DNA from 2 places in the Streptomyces sp. NPDC060198 genome. Region 1 is predicted to be linked to the other one. Evidence: riboswitches for the same ligand, from Rfam matches in the RefSeq annotation. Region 1 holds a riboswitch; the other holds the start of a gene.
The links. A riboswitch is a leader RNA that binds a small molecule or an ion and turns the genes downstream of it on or off. The one in region 1 is predicted to bind cyclic di-AMP.
Positions count from the first base shown of each region.

Region 2: another riboswitch for cyclic di-AMP. It lies ahead of ACFWEP_RS13520 (M23 family metallopeptidase); the one in region 1 lies ahead of ACFWEP_RS03165 (transglycosylase family protein).

Region 1 covers NZ_JBHWZJ010000011.1:505-6,360, forward strand. Annotated here, with positions in the region: gene eno (phosphopyruvate hydratase) at 1-920, opposite strand, end outside; gene ACFWEP_RS03165 (transglycosylase family protein) at 1,271-1,987, opposite strand; cyclic di-AMP (ydaO/yuaA leader) riboswitch at 1,991-2,171, opposite strand; gene ACFWEP_RS03170 (transglycosylase family protein) at 2,462-3,514, opposite strand; gene ACFWEP_RS03175 (cytochrome P450) at 3,621-4,961, opposite strand; gene ACFWEP_RS03180 (nucleoside triphosphate pyrophosphohydrolase) at 4,954-5,856, opposite strand, start outside.
Region 2 covers NZ_JBHWZJ010000083.1:456-6,311, forward strand. Annotated here, with positions in the region: gene ACFWEP_RS13515 (PP2C family protein-serine/threonine phosphatase) at 22-1,179, shown strand; cyclic di-AMP (ydaO/yuaA leader) riboswitch at 1,495-1,648, shown strand; gene ACFWEP_RS13520 (M23 family metallopeptidase) at 1,660-2,715, shown strand; gene ACFWEP_RS13525 (aldo/keto reductase) at 2,979-3,926, shown strand; gene ACFWEP_RS13530 (PrsW family intramembrane metalloprotease) at 3,936-5,528, opposite strand; gene trmB (tRNA (guanosine(46)-N7)-methyltransferase TrmB) at 5,734-5,856, opposite strand, start outside.

The DNA of each region.
Region 1 (5,856 bases):
ACCTTGGTGCCGAGCTTGTCGGTGATGACCTTCCAGCCGGCCCAGTCGTCCTCGTACAGCGGGTCCTCGATGGAGACCAGCGGGTACGCGGAGACGAGCTCCTCGTAGTACTCGGTCATCTCGGCGGCCGAGCGGGACTTGCCCTCGAACTCGTACTTGCCGTCCTTGTAGAACTCGGACGCGGCGACGTCGAGCGCGAGCGCGATGTCACGGCCGGGGACGAAGCCGGCCTCCTTGATGGCCTCGACGATGAGGTCGAGCGCGGCGCGGTTGGACTCGAGGTTCGGGGCGAAGCCGCCCTCGTCGCCGAGACCGGTGGAGAGGCCCTTGGTCTTCAGGACCTTCTTCAGCGTGTGGTACGTCTCGGCACCCCAGCGAAGGGCCTCGGAGAAGGACTCCGCGCCGATCGGGGCGATCATGAACTCCTGGATGTCGACGTTGGAGTCGGCGTGCGACCCACCGTTCAGGATGTTCATCATCGGAACGGGCAGCAGGTGCGCGTTCGGGCCGCCGAGGTAGCGGAAGAGCGGGAGGTCGGCGGCCTCGGAAGCGGCGTGGGCCACGGCGAGCGAGACGCCGAGGATGGCGTTGGCGCCGAGCGAGCCCTTGTTCTCCGTGGCGTCCAGGTCGCACATCGCCTGGTCGATCAGGCGCTGCTCGGTGGCGTCGTAGCCGACGAGCTCCGGGCCGATCTGCTCGATGACGGCGAGGACGGCCTTCTCCACGCCCTTGCCCAGGTAACGCTTGGGGTCGCCGTCGCGAAGCTCGACGGCCTCGAACGCGCCGGTGGAGGCGCCGGACGGAACGGCAGCACGGCCCGTGCTGCCGTCGTCGAGACCAACTTCGACCTCGACGGTGGGGTTACCCCGCGAGTCGAGGATTTCCCGGGCTACGACGACGTCGATGGACGGCACGAGCATCTCCTTCTGGGATGTGACGCTGACTGTGCGGGGCTCTTGAGCCTGGCGACTAGAGCCTAACCGGACACAGGACATCGGCCAGCCGACCGTCCGTCCAGTGACACGGCGAGCCTACACATTGTTTCCGTACGGAACATAACGTCCGGCGGTACGGGGGTCGGCGGCCCGCGGTACAGCGGGGTGCGCGGCACGCTCCTCCCCCGCTCCACCTGTACGCCACCCGCGGGCGCGCACCCGCACCGGCGCCGGAAAAGGCCCTGGCCCGGCACGCGGGGGGAGTGCGCGCCGGGCCAGGGAGTGGGAAAGGGGTGCCGCCGGACACCCCCGTTCCGGGGAGGAGTGGTTCGTGATTACTTCAGGTGGAGCTGCTGACCCGGGAAGATGAGGTCGGCGTCCTCGACGATGTCGTGGTTCAGCTTGAAGAGCTTCTGCCAGCCACCCTTGACGCCCTGCTTCTCGGCGATGGTGCTGAGGGTGTCGCCGGTGACGACCTTGTACTCGCCGTCACCCTTCTCCACCTTGTCGCCGGTCGGCGTGGTGACGGTCTCGGACTTCGCGGCAGGGCGCTCCTCGCTGCGGGAGGCGGTCTGCGAGTCGGTGGCGCGGTCCGGCGTCGCCGTGGCGGCGCTGTCGTCGGTCGCGGTCGAGCCGGTGCTCGCGGAGGAGCCCGTGTCGACGCCCGGGTCGACACCGTCGTTGGTGAGGTTGCCGGCACCGGCGCAGGACCAGGCACCCGGGCCCTGCAGGTCGAGCAGCACCTCGGCGGTGGCGATCTGCTGCTCCTTGGTCGCCAGGTCGGCGCGGGGGGCGTACTTCGTACCGCCGGCGGCGGCCCAGCTGGACTGCGAGAACTGCAGACCGCCGTAGTAACCGTTGCCGGTGTTGATGGACCAGTTGCCACCGGACTCGCACTGGGCGACGGCGTCCCAGGTGGCGACGGAGGCGGCGGAAGCGTTGGTGGCGCCCATCAGCGGGAGGGCGATGGCGGCACCGGCGACGCCGGCGAGCGTGGCCACACGGACGGCCTTGGACGAGCGGCGGTGCTTACCGTTGCTGGACAGCAGCATGGAACGTCTCCTCACCGACGCCTACGAGGTGAGCTGTCGGGTTCGGGCCAATGAGTGCCCGGCCACACGTCCTTGCGTGTGGCTTAACCCCTAGCCGGTCCCGGTCGCCCGTCGCTTCCGACGGGCCGTCCGATACCGGCGGCTTACCTGGGTCCCCCGCTCCTGCCTACGGCGCTTTACGCGTCTGTTCCCTTCGACCGACGGCAGGATTCGGCGTGACGGTCGACGGGGCCCGCGGTGCGAGCGGTTCTGACCGTAAACAGAGGGAACCCCCACATTCAATGATGGACATATACGACAATCAGACCTTACTGGTCACGCCCGGATAACCGTTTTCGCAGGTCAAAGCGGACATCCGCGAACCTCGGCGACCGCGACACGCCGGAACAGCGAAGAGACCCATGTCTCACTTTCGCAAAAGTGGACATAGGCCCCTTAACTGCCCCTCTTTTTGGGGTGTTTTCCCGAATTGGATCAGTTGGCGGGAGCGGTCTCCGCCGTGTCGGGAACGGTCTCCGGCGTGTCGGAGGTGGTGTCCGACGCGGCCGCAGCGGTGTCGGTCGCCGCGGGGGCCGCCGCCGTACTCAGGTCGAGCTCCTGGCCGGGCAGGATCAGGTCGGGGTCGGAGCCGATCACGCTCTCGTTGGCCTGGTAGAGCTCGGTCCAGCCGTCGGAGAGGTTCTGCGCGTCGGCGATCGCCCAGAGGTTGTCGCCGGACTGGACCGTGTACGTCCCGTCCGTCGCGAGCGTCGCGTCGTCGCGCGCTTCGCCGTCCCCGCGCGAGGCGTGCCGGCCGGTGTCGCGCGACGCGTCGGCGGCGGCGGCCTCGGCCGGGTCGGGCGTCCCGCGGTGCTTGCCGCCCGTCGCGGTGTCAGCGGTCGCCGCGTCCGTCGCGCCGCCCTTCGCACCGCTCTTGCCGGGCGTGGTGGCGCCCGGGGTGGCCGAGCCGGAGGGCGAGGGGGTCACGGAGGCGTCGGGGCCCGGCGTGGCGCTGCTGCCGGTGGTGGTGCCGGAGTCCGAGGCCCCGGTGGAACCGGAGGTGCCCGTCGACTCCGTGGTGCCGGTGGAGACGGGTGCGCCGTCCGCGTCCGGGATCGTGCCGGCCGAGGCACCCGCGTCCGTGGAGCCGGGGTCGACGCCGATGGGGGTGCCCGCGGGCGCCAGCCCGGAGATCACCGCGCACCCGGGCCACGCCTGCGGGCCCTTGGCGTCGAGCACCTTCTCCGCCACGGCTATCTGCTGGGTGCGGCTGGCGAGGTCCGCGCGCTGCGCGTAGTCCGTACCGCCGTAGGCGGACCAGGTCTCCTGGGAGAACTGCAGTCCGCCGTAGTAGCCGTTGCCGAAGTCCGCGCTCCAGGTGCCGCCGCTCTCGCATTCGGCGACCTTGTCCCAGGTGTTCGCGTCCGCCGCGCCGGCGCTGCCCGCGGCGAGCAGCGGAATCGCGAGGGCGGAGCCTGTCACGCCGGCTGCGACGACGATGGCGGGTGCCTGGCGAGGGCGGCGGTGTCTGCCGTTCGCGGAGCCCATGGGAGTGCCTTCCGTGTGACTGACGGGTGAACTGATGCGTCGAACCGTGAACCTAGCGGGACTCGAACGTGTGTCACAAGTCGATGCCTCGCAGATCACGTGAACATCACAGTGTTGACGGAGCGTCACTTTCACCGAGCGCCGGTCCCGGCGTGAACTCCACCGGAAGGGTGCGCAGTCCACGCATGATGAGCCCTCCACGCCACCGCAAATCGGCCGTTTCTCCCGCAAGACGCAGGTCAGGGAGACGTCTCAACAAGGTGGCGAGGGCGGTCCGTCCCTCCAGCCGGGCGAGCGGCGCACCCACGCAGTAGTGGATGCCGTGGCCGTAGCCGAGGTGCTGATTGTCACGCCGGGCGAGGTCGAGCACGTCGGGGTCCTCGAAGCGCGCGGGGTCGCGGTCGGCCGCCGCGAGGACCACGAGCACGGGATCCCCGGCCGCGATCTCCTCGCCTCCGAGGGTCAGCGGTTCGGTGGCGTACCGCCAGGTGGCCAGCTCCACCGGGCCGTCGAAGCGGAGCAGCTCCTCGACGCCGGTGGCGAGCAGCTCCTCCTCCCCCGCTTCCAGCGACGCCTGGAGGCGGGCGCGCTCCTCGGGGTGGCGGAGCAGGGAGTGGGTGCCGTTGCCGATGAGGTTGACCGTCGTCTCGAAGCCGGCGAACAGCAGGATGAAGGCCATCGCGGCGGCCTCGTTCTCCGTGAGGTGCTCGCCGTGGTCGCTGGTGCGGATGAGTTCGGAGATCAGGTCGTCGCCCGGGTTCTCCCGCTTGCGGTGGATGAGTTCGGCGAGGTAGGCGCGCATCCGCTTCACCGAGCGCGCCACTCCGCCGCGTGGTCCGCCGCCGTGGCGGATCATCATGCCCGCCCAGTCCCGGAAGTCGTCCTGGTCCTCCTCGGGCACCCCGAGCAGGTCGCAGATGGCGTAGATGGGGAGCGGGAACGCGAACTCGTGGATGAGGTCGGCCTTGCCCTCGGTCACGAACCGGTCGATGAGCCGGTCCGTCAGCTCCTGCACCCGGGGCGCGAACTCCGCGACCCGGCGCGGGGTGAACGCCTTGGACACGAGCCGGCGCAGCCGGGTGTGGTCGGGCGGGTCGATGTTGAGCAGATGGGTCATCAACTCGGCCTTGCGCTCCCCCGGAATCCCCGTCTTCCCCTTGGCGTGCGCAGACCCGGCGTGGTGGACCGGGTTCTTGGAGAGCCGGTTGTCGGCGAGGGCGTGACGGGCGTCCGCGTACCGGGTGACCAGCCAGGCTTCGACCCCGCTGGGCAGCGTGGTCCGGTGCACCGGGCTGTGCTCGCGGAGCCAGGCGTACGCGGGGTACGGGTCGGTCGCGAACTCCCAGGTGAAGAGTTCGGGGGCGGCGCTCGCGCGGTGCGCGGGGCAGCCGGCGGGCGCGCCGGGGCCGGGTTCCACGGGGCTGTCGTCCACCGGCCGGTCACTCATCGTCGGTGCCCGGAGTGTCCGCGCCCTCCGCCGCGAGGATCGCGTCGCGGTAGGCGCGGGCCGCGGCGCGCAGGGCGGCTTCCGGGTCGACGCCCTCGGCCTCGGCGCGGACGGCGAGGGCGAGCAGTTCGTAGCCGAGGGTGTCGCCGGTGGGCGGGGCGACCTCCAGGCCGGAACCGCGGACCCGGCCGCCGAGCTTCGCCGCGAGGGCGAGGGCGGGCTGACCGAGCGGGACGCCCTCGGTGACCGAGTCGCGTCGCTTCTCGACCGCCTTGGTGCGCAGCCAGTGCGCACGGACGTCCTCCGGGGTCTTCGCGGTCGCGTCGCCGAAGATGTGCGGGTGGCGGCGGATCAGCTTCTCCACCAGGGTGCCCGCCACGTCGTCGACGGAGAAGGGCGCCTGGGTGTCCTCCTCGGCGATCCGGGCGTGGAAGACGACCTGGAGGAGGACGTCCCCGAGCTCCTCGCGGAGTTCGTCGCGGTCGCCGTCCTCGATCGCCTCGACCAGCTCGTACGTCTCCTCGATGGCGTACTTGGCGAGCCCCCGGTGCGTCATCGTCGAGGTCCACGGGCAGTCGCGGCGGATCACGTCCATGACCTGGACGAGGTCGAGGAGGCGGGCGCCCGGCAGGTCGTACGAACCGGGGAGCAGCTCCAGGTCCGGCATCCGTACCCGGCCGGAGCCGCCGAGGCGGGCGAGTCCGTCGGTGAGCCGCTGATCGCCCTCACCGCCGACCAGCACCACCACGGTCCGGTCACCGGCGCAGGCGTCGACGAGTTCCTCGGCGGTCGGCTCGGTGTGCTCGACGGTGACGCCCGCCTCGCGCAGGTAGGGGAGCTGCACGTGGTCGGGGGCGCCGCACAGGACGCGGTCGGCGGTGCGCAACGTCTGCCA
Region 2 (5,856 bases), on a different contig from region 1:
CAGGGCAGGAGAAGCACAGAGGTGGGGAAACGGCTGTACGGGAACGGTTGGGCGTCCGGGGGTGTCAGTGCCCGGCGATTCGTGCGGATCCTGCCTGCCCTGCTCGTCCTCGGCGGGCTGGTCTTCGACATCGCGTCACCGCCCCGCTTCACGGCGGTACCCCTGTTCGTCGCCGCGCCCCTGATCGCCGCGCCGTTCGCCTCCCGGACCGGCACCGTCCGGATCGGAGCCGCCTCGCTGGCCGCGGTCATCGCGATGCGGGTGTACGTGGGCACCATCGGCGAGATCGTCCCGATCATCGAGACGCTCACCGTGGCCACGACGGCCGTGCTGGCGCTGGTCATCAACGGAGTGGTGCGGCGCGGCAGCGAGCAGCTGGCCTCCGCCCGGATCATCGCGGAGACCGCCATGCGCGCGGTGCTGCCCGTCCCGGCCGACCGGGTCGGCGGGCTCCACGTCGCCGCGCGCTACGAGGCGGCGCAGGCGGACGAGTACGTCGGCGGCGACCTGTTCGCCGTCGCGGACACCCCGCACGGGGTACGTCTCGTCCTGGGCGACGTACGCGGCAAGGGGCTCGACGCGGTCGAGGCGGTGGCGGTGATCATCGGCGCGTTCCGGGAGGCCGCCGAGCAGGAGGAGACGCTGGAGGGGGTGACGCAGCGGCTGGAGCGCGCGTTGGCCAGGGACGCGGCGCGGCGGGGCGGGCTGGACCCGGTGGAGGGGTTCGTCACCGCGGTGCTGGCCGAGATCCCGCAGGGCTCCGCCACGCTGCGAATCGTCAACCGGGGTCACCCCGAGCCGTTGCTGCTGCATGCCGGGGGAGCGCTGGACGTGCTGCGGCCCAGTACCCCGGCGCTGCCGCTCGGCATGGCGCTGGGGGCCTGGCCGGACCGGGCGGACGAGTGGGACCTCCCGCCGGGCGCGACCCTGCTGACCTACACGGACGGGCTCTCCGAGGCGCGCGACCCGGCGGGTGTGTTCTACGACCCGGCGGAGCGGCTGCGGGGCCGGATCTTTCCCGGCCCCGACGAGCTGCTCTCGGCGCTCACCGACGACGTCCGGCTGCACACCGGTGGGCGCTCGACGGACGACCTGGCGCTGCTCGCGGTGGCCCGGCCGGCGGAGGACCAGCCGGAGCGCCGGACCACCGTGCCGATCGTGGGCCGCGGCGGCGGCTGACGCAGGTCCGGGGCGGCCGGCGCCGCCCTCGGAAACACGCCCGGGTGGCGCTCCCGCGGTCGGCTCCGCGGACCGTCGCGCGGGTGCGGCGACGGTCCGTAGCAGGGTGGTGCCGCTCGATAACATATGACACACCGTCAGATGAACGGCGCTGTACGACTCGTCCGCAAGTCGCCCGGATAGGTGTGGGAATGCCCAGGTAAATCCCGGCCCGAAGTGGGAATGATCAAGGGGAACGGCTTGGAATCGGAGCCGTATGTCTATTAACGTTCGATAACGCAGCGCGGTCGTCCCAGCCGTCGTCAGAGACGGCGCCGTGCGCGAGCGCCGAATTCCGCAAGGGAACCGGGGAACCACCTTCTTGGGGTGAATCGGACACCTGTGTCTCGACAGAGACACCAGGCGCCCGTAGGAGACCTTCCTGCTCCGAACCCGTCAGCTAACCCGGTAGGCGAGAAGGAAGGAAAGGAGTGCGCCCACGTGGCGTCCAACCAGCCTGCCCCCGAAGCCCCGTCACCCTTCGCCACCCGTGAGGGTTTCGGCTCCCCTGGCGACGCCGACAAGGCCTGGGAGGAATGGAACCCCACCGAGGATTCCCTCCGCCCCGTACGCGGCCGGCACCGCGTCGCCAAGCAGCGTGGTCTCGCGCGTAGTTCCACCGTCCTCGGGGTCGGCGTCATCGCGGCCGTCGGTGCGGGCGGCATGGCCACCGCGCAGAGCAAGCCGCCGGTCTCCATCTCTCTTCCCGATTCGCTCGCGGACAACCTTCCCGACGCCAAGTCCCTTCCCGGGCTGGGTGCTCTGATCACCGCGGTCGAGTCCGACGACACTCCCGTGCCGGTGGCGGCGTCCGCGCCGTTCACCACGGCCGGACTCACCACCGCGGAGACCGAGAAGGGCGCCACCGACGCGGGCGAGGCGCTGCGCGCCCGCATCCTCCAGCAGGCCGAGCAGCAGCAGTCCGCCGCCGACGCGGACGCGAAGGCGGCGGAGGAGGAGGCGGCGGCGGCCAAGGCCGCCACCGAGGCCAGGAAGCAGCAGGACGTGGCCACCGCGAAGGCCGCTGCGGAGAAGAAGGCGGCCGAGGAGGCCGCGGCGGAGAAGGCCGAGGCCGAGAGACTCGCCAAGCTCGCCGCCAGTTACTCGCTCCCCACCTCCGCGTACACGATCACCTCCACCTTCGGTGAGGCCGGCACGATGTGGGCCTCCGGGCAGCACACCGGTCTCGACTTCGCCGCGCCGACCGGTACCCCGGTCAAGGCCGTGCACGGTGGAACGGTCAAGTCGGCCGGCTGGTCGGGCTCGTACGGGTACCGCACGGTCCTTGAGCTCGACGACGGTACGGAGATCTGGTACTGCCACCAGTCCTCCATGGACGTCGTCGCCGGCCAGCAGGTCAACACGGGCGACACCATCGGGCGCGTCGGAGCCACCGGCAATGTCACCGGCCCGCACCTCCACCTCGAAGTCCACACCCCGGACGGCACCGGCATCGACCCGATGGCCTGGCTGACCGGCAAGGGCCTCACCGTCTGACGCCTCCGGGCCCGCACCGGCCCGGGCGGCCGGGTACCTCCGCCGGACACGCCACGGGCGTCTCCCCAGCCCCGGCAGCCTTGACGCTCCCCCCGACGTCAGGGCTGCCGGCCTCTCGTCCTGCCGAAACCTCGGCCGGAACCGTCGCGCGGCCAGTCGCCGGAGCAGTCGCCGTCGGCATCTCGGCCGGAATCGCGGCCGCGCGTGGCGGCCGGAGCCCCGGAAGCGGAATACGATCTCCCGTCCGCTCCGTTGAACCCCTCATGACTTCTTCTCTCCGCACACTCGGAACGTCCGGCATCGAGGTCTTCCCCCTCGCCCTCGGCGGCAACGTCTTCGGCTGGACCGCCGACGAGGCCCAGTCCTTCGCGGTGCTCGACGCCTACACCGCGGCCGGCGGCAACTTCGTCGACACCGCCGACGCGTACTCGGCCTGGGTCCCGGGCAACCGGGGCGGTGAGTCGGAGGCGCTGATCGGCAAGTGGCTCAAGGCCCGTGGCAACCGTGCGGACGTCGTCGTCGCCACCAAGGTCGGTGCCCACCCCCAGTACCGAGGGCTCGCCACCGGCAACGTCAAGAGCGCGGTGGAGGAGTCCCTGCGGCGCCTCGGCACCGACTACATCGACCTTTACTACACGCACTACGACGACGAGAGCGTCCCGGTGGAGGAGATCGTCACCACCCTCGACCAGCTGGTCAAGGAGGGCAAGGTCCGCGAGCTCGGCGCCTCCAACATCAGCCCCGAGCGCCTGCGCGCCTCGCTCGAATTCTCCGAGCGCGAAGGGCTCGCCCGGTACGTCGCCCTCCAGCCGCACTACAACCTGGTCTCCCGCGACACCTACGAGGGGCCCGCCCAGGACCTCGCCGCCGAGACCGGCCTCGGCGCGGTCCCGTACTACGCGCTGGCAGCCGGCTTCCTCACCGGCAAGTACCGGCCGGGTGCGCAGGTGGAGAGCGCCCGCGCCGCGAGCGCCGGAGCGCACCTGGAGTCCGAGCGGGGGCAGAAGGTGCTGAGCGCGCTGGACGCCGTCGCCGAGGCACACGGGGCCGAGATCGCCACCGTCGCACTGGCCTGGCTCGCGTCCCGCCCCACGGTCGTGGCGCCGATCGCCTCGGCCCGCACGCCGGAACAGCTCCCGGCGCTGCTCGCGGTCGCAGAGCTCACGCTGACCGGTGAGGAACTGGACCGGCTCACCGAAGCCTCCGCCTGAGCGACGGCCTCACCCCGGAGGATGCAGATAGGGGTTGTGCCCGCCGTACTGCCGGTGCGGAGGCGGCTGCGCAGGAGCGGGCGACGGGACCTGCCCCGTGCCGTACGGGGATGCCGGGTCGGTTCCGTACCCAGCCGGAGCCGGACCCCCCGGCGCGCCGGGCCAGGACTGCTGCGGGGACGGCGACGGGGGCGCCCAGCCCCGGGCGTGCGCGCCGTGTGCCGCGTGGGCGCCGTGCGCGTGGGCTCCGGGGCCGTACGGGTGGGGCACCGGACGGCGGACGGCCGGGCGGAACACGCTGCGGGCCGCGTGGCTCAGCGCGGGGGCTGCGACGTTCCTGCGCTCCCAGAGGTGGTGCAGCAGCTCCTGCTCCCGCGCCGCGAAGTCGACGCCCACGGTGCCGCGCCGGGCGTCCCGCCGCAGCGCGGCCAGTGAGGTCGCGAACGACTCGTACTCCGCGACGGCCCGGGCCGCCGCCCGGCCCCTGGCCCGGTCCGACGCACCGTGCCAGTGCCGCGCCAGATCCCGGGCCATGCCCCGGGCACGCATCGAGGCGAGCGCGAGCGGTTCGGCCGGGGTGAGCCAGCCGGCCATCGCGTACGCCGGGAACTCGGCGGCGAGCGTCCGCAGTTCCCGGCCGCGCGACCAGATCGCCAGCCAGGTCAGCAGCCCGAACGCGGGCATCATGGCGGCGCCGTAGACCAGGTAGAAGCCGTACGGCCCCCAGGTCGCCGAACCGTTCCACAGGGCGTGCATGCCCATCGCGAGCAGCACACCCAGCAGTGGGAGCGCGATCCGGCGGACCCGTCGCCGGCCGCCCCCCGCACGGCTCGCGGCGGCGAGACCGAAGCCGATGCCCGTCATCGCCGTGAACACCGGGTGCGCGAAGGGCGACAGGACGATCCGCACGAAGAAGGTGCCGACCGTCAGCGACACGATCCCCACCGTCCCCAACTGCCGGTCCTCACCGAAAGCGTTGCCGAGGTAGAGGATGTTCTCGCTGAACGCGAAGCCGGTCGCGGTGAAGCCCGCCGCCACGATCCCGTCGACGACCCCGTTGAACTCCCGTCTGCGGAACAGGAAGAGCATCAGCACGGCGGCGCCCTTCGCGCTCTCCTCGACGATCGGCGCGACGACCGTGGCCCCCAGGGTGTCGGCGCCCGACGGATCCGCCGAAAGGTTCGCGATCCAGTACGTCGCGAAGGAGTTCGCGACGATCGCGACCAGCGCCGCCGCGCACGAACCCCAGGCGAAGGCGAACAGCAGATTCCGCCAGGGCGCCGGTTCGACCCGGTCCAGCCAGCGGAACGCGGCCATCAGGAGCGGCACCGGCAGCACCGCGAGCCCCAGACCGACGAGGAACCCCTCGGTGCCGGTCTCTTCGCGCACCAGAGCCAGGATGAGCAGCCCACAGATGGCCAGCGTGACGATCACCGCGCCCGCGCGGAACGCCTTGCTGCGCCACACCAGCCCCACCCGGCGCGGGCGGTAGCGCCAGTGGGCGCGCTCCGGGACGGCGCCCAGGATCTCGCCGAGCCGTTGCTCTTCGAGCACGGGGACGGCGGGTTGCGGATGTCGGTGCTGCTCGGACCCGGCGGACATGTCCCGACCCTAACGAGCGGGACCGACAACTGACCAGGCGGTTCCCGCACGGCCCGCGTCGCCGGCAGGGCGCACGGCCGATGTCGTCGGCAGGGCGCACGGCCGATGTCGTCGGGAGGTCGCGCGGCCCGCGTCGTCGACAGGGCGCACGGCCGCCGGGAGGCCGCGCGGGTCCGTCGGGCGCCCCTGGCCGACGGACCGGTTCTCAGATCCTGGTGAAGAGCAGGTCGTGGACGACGTGCCCCTTGTCCAGGCCCTGTCCCTCGAAGCGGGTCAGCGGCCGGAACGCGGGACGTGGCGCGTAACCGCCGTCCGCCCGGGTGTTCTC